2 regions of the Fructilactobacillus sp. YLN 2412 genome follow, and region 2 is predicted to be linked to the other one. Evidence: predicted binding sites of a transcription regulator. Region 2 holds the regulator's gene; the other holds the start of a gene.

Region 1 (3,409 bases), 210 kb from region 2:
ACTTTGATCTTAACTTCATTTCCAACTGACAAACTTAAAAATTCTTTGTTACTGAGTGATGTACCACCATACGATGGAATTAATGGGGATTTAGGGTCTAACTCAATATTATTAACCCTTGCAACAATTGGATTATCATCTTTACGATCCTTAGTTACAATTCCAACTTTTCCAGTATTATTGTGTATCCAGATTACCTTACCTGTCGTTACAGTCTTACTTTGCTTACTAGGGATAATTTCATCTGGAGCTGAAACGCTAGAAAGAACTTTCTTGCCTGTAAAAAGTAATAAGACAATAACAACTGGAACCACAGCGAACCAAAATTCTGTTTTTTTATTATTTGTTTTTTTAGAATGTTTCCCTTCATCTTTTTTTACTTCATTAGGCCTAGATAATACTGGACCGTCAGTCTTATAATCATAAACAAAAAATAAAGTAACTCCAATAATAATCACTAAGGCAATTAAAATCATATATAACTTGCTATTAGTGAATCCGCCTAATTTAAATAAAAGATACTGTAATTTAGTATATTCCAACTTCTTAAAACCTCTTTCTCAATAAGATTAAGATATCTCAAAACTCATGAACATCAATGTAATGCAATATTTCCTGTTTCCTTATAAGGAAGATCTAGACTAGTTCTAATATTATTAGTTGTCTTTTGTAATTCTGATCTTGGGGTAACTTCCATGCTTTGTCCATCAATCATTTCACCTTGTTGACCTTGCAAGTAAGTATTTTCCATGTTTTTACGAGCACCTAGGTAATGTTCAGCAATTGATGTTAAATCAGAAAAAGTCATGTCTGTTTGAGTTGATTTTGAAATTGAATTAATAAAGCCTTCATTCAATAATGAAGAAACTGATCCACTCTTTTGCACAACTGCTTCTAACAGCTGACGTTGGCGCTGTTCACGACCAAAGTCACCACGAGGATCATCATATCTCATTCGTGAATATGCTAAAGCTTTCTTGCCATTCATTTCCGTTGATTGGCCTTTTTTGAAATGATATCCCTCATAATTAAAACTTAACTCAGGCGAAATTGTAACTCCACCAACTTGATTAACAATTTGTTCTAATCCATGCATATTAATCATGGCATAATAATCAATTGGAATATTCAACATTTGTTGAACCGTTTCTATTGATGTTTTAGCACTACCATATGAGTATGCAGCATTAATTTTTGCTGGAGATTCATTAGCATATCCGGGAATATTAACCGCTGTATCTCGGGGAATACTAGTAACTAATGTTTTTTTAGTTCTTGGATTAATGGTAGCAACCATCATTGTGTCAGTTCTTCCTTTAAAATCACGTCCTAACTCTCCAGTGTCAGTCCCCATGAGTAAAATTGAAATTGGCTTATTGTTTTTAAGCAAATTCGAAGTGTTTCTTTCTTTATGTATACCGGCACTTTTGTATGATTTGTTAACAGCATTTTTTACAGACATATATTTATATGCCCCAAAACCAACAGCAGCCAGCAAAATAAGTAAAATTACCACAATAATACTATTACGGGTTTTATGTGACTTTTTTTCAGGTTCGTCTTTTTGCATACGACTTTCGTCCATTTTTATTCCCCTTTTTATTTTGTTTATAATTCAATCAACCACAATAATACCAGTTTATCAAAAGAAAAGTCATTTTTAAACTTTTTTTAAGAAAGACATAATAAATGTAATAAAAAATAGTCAAAATTAAATCAAAAAAATTAATTTTGACTATTTTTAACCTTTTTTATATTTTTTGAGCAAACTACTGTAATATTTCTCAATAAATGTTTATAATATAAGCAAAAGTTGGGAACAACTTTGCCTCTATTTTATAGAAAGAAGGATTATTTTATGGCAGACAATGGTTTTGGAAACGACCCATTCGGCGGAAGCGGAATGGATGACATTTTCGGTAGTTTATTTGGCAACATGGGAAACGGAGACGCAAATGCTCGTTACATGGTTAACGGACATGAGTTAACTCCTGAACAAGTTGCTGAAATGAGAAGAACAGGACAAATTCCTGGCCAACAAGGCAGTCATAATGCTGCTGGCGGCGCACAAAATGGTCAACAACAGCAACAGGCTGAAAGTTACTTAGATAAAGTCGGTCGTAACTTAACTGATGAAGCTAAGCAAGGTTTGCTTGATCCAGTTATCGGTCGTGATAAAGAAATCCAAGAAACAGCAGAAATCTTAAGTCGCCGTATCAAAAACAATCCTATCTTAGTTGGTGACGCTGGTGTTGGTAAAACTGCCATCGTTGAAGGCTTAGCACAAAAGATTGTTAATGGTGATGTTCCTGCAACTATTAAAGACAAACAAATTATTTCAATTGATTTATCTTCTCTTGAAGCCGGTACACAATACCGTGGTTCATATGAAAAGAATATTCAAAAATTAGTTAAAGAAGTTGAAGAACGTAAGAACGTTATTATCTTCTTTGATGAAATTCATCAAATCGTTGGTGCCGGTGCTTCTGGTGACGAAACTGGTGGAAAAGGTTTATCAGATATCTTGAAGCCTGCTCTTTCACGTGGTGAAATCTCAATCATTGGTGCTACTACTCAAGACGAATACCGTAACACTATTATGAAAGACGCTGCTTTAGCACGTCGTTTCAATGATGTTACTGTAAATGCTCCAAGTAAAGAAACTACTTTGAAGATTTTACAAGGTATTCGTGGCGCTTACGAAAAACATCACCAAGTTAAATTACCTGACGATGTTTTAAAAGCTGCTGTTGAATATTCAGATCAATATATTCCACAGAGATCATTACCTGATAAGGCCATTGACCTTGTAGATATGACTGCTGCTCATTTAGCTGCTAAACACCCTGTTACTGACAAGGTTAGTCTTGAAAAAGACCTTAAAGCTGCTAAAGCTCAAAAAGAAGCAAATGCTAAAGCTGAAAAATTCGAAGATGCTGCTAAAGATAAAGCAAAAATTGCTGAAATCGAAAAGAAACTTAACAACCAATCAGACAACTCTGAAGAACCAGTTGCTAAGCCTGAAGACATCGCAGAATCAGTTGAACGTTTAACTGGTATTCCAGTTGCTAAGATGAGCACTAACGATATGGAAAGATTGAAAGGCATGGATTCACGTCTTAAATCACATATCATTGGCCAAGACGAAGCTGTTGACTCTGTTGTTGATGCTATTCGTCGTAACCGTGCCGGATTTGACGAAGGTAACCGTCCTATTGGTTCATTCTTATTCGTTGGACCTACTGGTGTTGGTAAAACCGAATTAGTTAAACAATTAGCTAAAGACATGTTTAACGATGAAGACTCAATCATTAGACTTGATATGTCAGAATACCAAGATGAAACTGCTGTTTCTAAAATGATTGGTGCTACTGCCGGATACGTTGGTTACAACGATAACGGTAACACC
Region 2 (3,409 bases):
GATTCTCAGCTGCTCGTTTAGCTTCTTCGCTTTTAGTTAAATTTGAAACTTCTTGTTCTAATTTTTGCTCTTTAGAACGAATTGCAACTGCTTCATCAAAACGTTGTTCTTCAATTGCCTGATCTTTTGCTTGACGAGTCGAATCCAATTCACGTTGCTTTTTCGCTAAAGCAGATGGTTTACCCATCTTATCAATTCGAACTTTAGCAGCTGCTTCATCCATTAAATCAATTGCTTTATCGGGTAAAAAGCGATCGCTAATATACCGGCTAGCAAGATCTACAGCCGAATCAATCGCATCATTAGTAATTTTTACATGGTGATGTTCTTCATATTTTGGTCGTAAACCTTTTAAAATTTTCTTTGATTCGTCAACACTAGGTTCTTCAACTTGAATGGTAGCAAACCGACGCTCTAAAGCAGCATCGGATTCAATGTGTTTTTGATATTCATCTAAAGTAGTAGCCCCAATCAATTGGATTTCTCCTCGAGCAAGGGAAGGCTTTAAAATATTTGAAGCATCGATTGCCCCTTCAGCACCACCTGCACCAATCAGGGTATGCAATTCATCAACAAACAAAATTACATTGCCGCTTGCTTGAACTTCGTTAATAACTTTCTTTAAACGGTTTTCAAATTCACCACGATATTTAGTTCCAGCTACCAATGATCCCATATCAAGCATCATAATTCGTTTATTAAGCATATCTTCTGGAACCTTTTTTTGGACAATTTTTTGAGCTAATCCTTCAGCAATCGCAGTTTTACCAACACCAGGTTCACCAATTAAAACCGGATTATTTTTTGTTCTTCGACTTAGAATCTGAATTGCACGTTTGATTTCTGTATCGCGACCAATGATTGGATCTAAATTACCATCTTTGGCAACCTTAGTTAAATCTTTAGCCAGGGAATCAAGCGTTGGCGTAAGCCCCTTTTTATTGCCAGATTCTCCTTCTTTAGGAAATCCCTGATCAGGAACCCCCATTTTTCGAATTGTAATTTTACGAACTTCTTCAGGACCTACACCTAAACTAATTAAAATCCGAGACGATAAAATTGCATTATCATTCGTCAAAGCTAGCAATAAATGTTCTGGACCAACTTTTGCACTACCATATTGTTTAGCAATTTTCCCAGCTAAAGCAATCACATCTCGCATTTTTGGTGAATATGACAAATAAGTGTTTTCGTCAACCTGTAAGTTGCCATATCCAGCTAATTGTTCAATTTCTTCTTTGACATCTTGCTCTGTAATTGATAGTTGATTTAAGGTTTGATATGCAATTCCACTTTTTTCAATTGCAAGAGCTAACAATAAATGCTCAGTCCCCACAGCTTGATGACGGAAATTACGTGCCTGTTCTTGAGCAATTTCAAGTACTTTTTTAGCGCTAGGCGTCAATGAATCTTCCATATTAGAATCTCCTTTCGGCTAACATTCATATTTAAGTCGGCATAATAAAGCCGACAATACGTTTGCACGAACTTTTTCTTCAGTTTCAGGATCAGAAACGTTGATCGCATCGTGAGTAAGAATTGATGCAACCATATTTACCTCTCGATCCGAGAGTAAATCATTATTAAAGAGAGTATGCAAGATATCTTCTTCATCTTTTTGACTGATACGGTCACTAATCGAATTAATCAAACGATCAAAAACATCTGAATCTTCCATTAAGTTAATCTTTTCAATTCTAATATAACCGCCGCCGCCTCGTTTGCTTTGGACGATATAACCGTCTTGAAGCGCAAAACGAGTTTTTATGACGTAGTTGATTTGAGAAGGTACCACATCAAAATGTTCCGCAATATCGGAACGTCTAATTTCGACCTCTTCTTCATCTGAACTAACCAGCATTTGTTTCAAATATTCTTCAATAGTATCTGACATACTATGGCTTGCCATAATCTCATCTCATTTCTGACTAATCTTGACTTTAATTATATAAACAACTCAATTAAATGACAAGTAAAGTAACTTGAAATACTTTATTTAAGTATATAAAAATACCGCCAAATTTATTATTTAGCGGTATTTTAGTTGAACTATTAAAATAATCGGGAAGACAGGATTCGAACCTGCGACCCCCTGGTCCCAAACCAGGTGCTCTACCAAGCTGAGCTACTTCCCGATGAAAATGCACCTAGTAGGAGTCGAACCTACAACCTTCTGATTCGTAGTCAGACACTCTATCCAATTGCGCTATAGGTGCATATTATTATAAATAAAAATGCCGCGGACCGGGATCGAACCGGTATGGTCATTACTGACCGCAGGATTTTAAGTCCTGTGCGTCTGCCAATTCCGCCACCGCGGCAAAATTACTAGATGTTAAAAGCGGAAGACGGGATTCGAACCCGCGACCTCCACCATGGCAAGGTGGCGTTCTACCACTGAACTACTTCCGCATAATGCCGACTAGAGGACTCGAACCTCCGACCTCATCATTACTAGTGACGCGCTCTAGCCATCTGAGCTAAGTCGGCATAATAGATAATGCGGACGAAGGGACTCGAACCCCCACGTCACGAAGACACTAGAACCTAAATCTAGCGCGTCTGCCAATTCCGCCACGTCCGCATATATGCTTATTATTAAATTGTACAAATGAGCCGTGGCAGGTTCGAACTGCCGACCCTCTGATTAAAAGTCAGATGCTCTCCCGGCTGAGCTAACGGCTCAATGGAAGATACAGGGATCGAACCTGTGACCTCCTGCTTGTAAGGCAGATGCTCTCCCAGCTGAGCTAATCTTCCATTGAATGGGATGAGGCAAAAATTAACAACCTCGTTTTGACAACTATTAAATAGTACCATCATAAAATTATTTCGTCAAGCAAAATTTTAAATAAATTAGATTGACCAACTAGTTTTGTTTTTGACTACTATATAACATGAAAAAGTCTCAATAAATGATATAATGTAAGTGTATCATTTATTGAAACTATCTTGAAAGGATGATTATTTTGGCTGAAAAACATCAAAAAGTTGTTTTAGTTGGTGACGGTGCTGTTGGTTCTTCATATGCATTTGCCATGACACAACAAGGTATCGGCGAAGAATTCGTAATCGTTGATATTAATAAAGAACGTACTGAAGGAGACGCACTTGATTTAGAAGATGCAACTCCATACACATTCCCTAAGAACATTTATTCAGGTGACTACCCTGATTGTAAAGATGCCGACTTAGTTGTAATCACTGCTGGTACCCCTCAAAAACCTGGTGAAACTAGATTAGACTTAGTTAACCGTAACTTGAAAATTTTATCTTCAATCGTTAAACCAGTAGTTGACTCTGGTTTTAATGGTATTTTCTTAGTTGCTGCTAACCCAGTTGATATCTTAACTTATGCTACACAAAAATTATCAGGTTTCCCTAAAGAAAAAGTTATCGGTTCAGGTAC

Evidence for each region. Region 2 encodes CtsR, which represses protease genes until heat stress. Its sites were predicted from a motif close to TTGGTCAAAAAAGGTCAAANA; they were not measured.
Region 1: a site for CtsR is predicted at 1,729-1,749, ahead of AC0GLR_RS00695 (ATP-dependent Clp protease ATP-binding subunit). Genes of this name have one in related genera too.

Annotation. Positions count from the first base shown of each region.
Region 1 covers NZ_CM183165.1:181,837-185,245, reverse strand. The annotation lists gene AC0GLR_RS00705 (hypothetical protein) at 1-542, opposite strand, end outside; gene AC0GLR_RS00700 (LCP family protein) at 596-1,585, opposite strand; gene AC0GLR_RS00695 (ATP-dependent Clp protease ATP-binding subunit) at 1,859-3,409, shown strand, end outside.
Region 2 covers NZ_CM183165.1:389,039-392,447, reverse strand. The annotation lists gene AC0GLR_RS01735 (ATP-dependent Clp protease ATP-binding subunit) at 1-1,417, opposite strand, end outside; gene AC0GLR_RS01730 (CtsR family transcriptional regulator) at 1,436-1,909, opposite strand; tRNA gene AC0GLR_RS01725 (tRNA-Pro) at 2,062-2,135, opposite strand; tRNA gene AC0GLR_RS01720 (tRNA-Arg) at 2,143-2,216, opposite strand; tRNA gene AC0GLR_RS01715 (tRNA-Leu) at 2,236-2,321, opposite strand; tRNA gene AC0GLR_RS01710 (tRNA-Gly) at 2,341-2,412, opposite strand; tRNA gene AC0GLR_RS01705 (tRNA-Thr) at 2,417-2,490, opposite strand; tRNA gene AC0GLR_RS01700 (tRNA-Leu) at 2,502-2,584, opposite strand; tRNA gene AC0GLR_RS01695 (tRNA-Lys) at 2,613-2,685, opposite strand; tRNA gene AC0GLR_RS01690 (tRNA-Val) at 2,688-2,760, opposite strand; gene AC0GLR_RS01685 (L-lactate dehydrogenase) at 2,961-3,409, shown strand, end outside.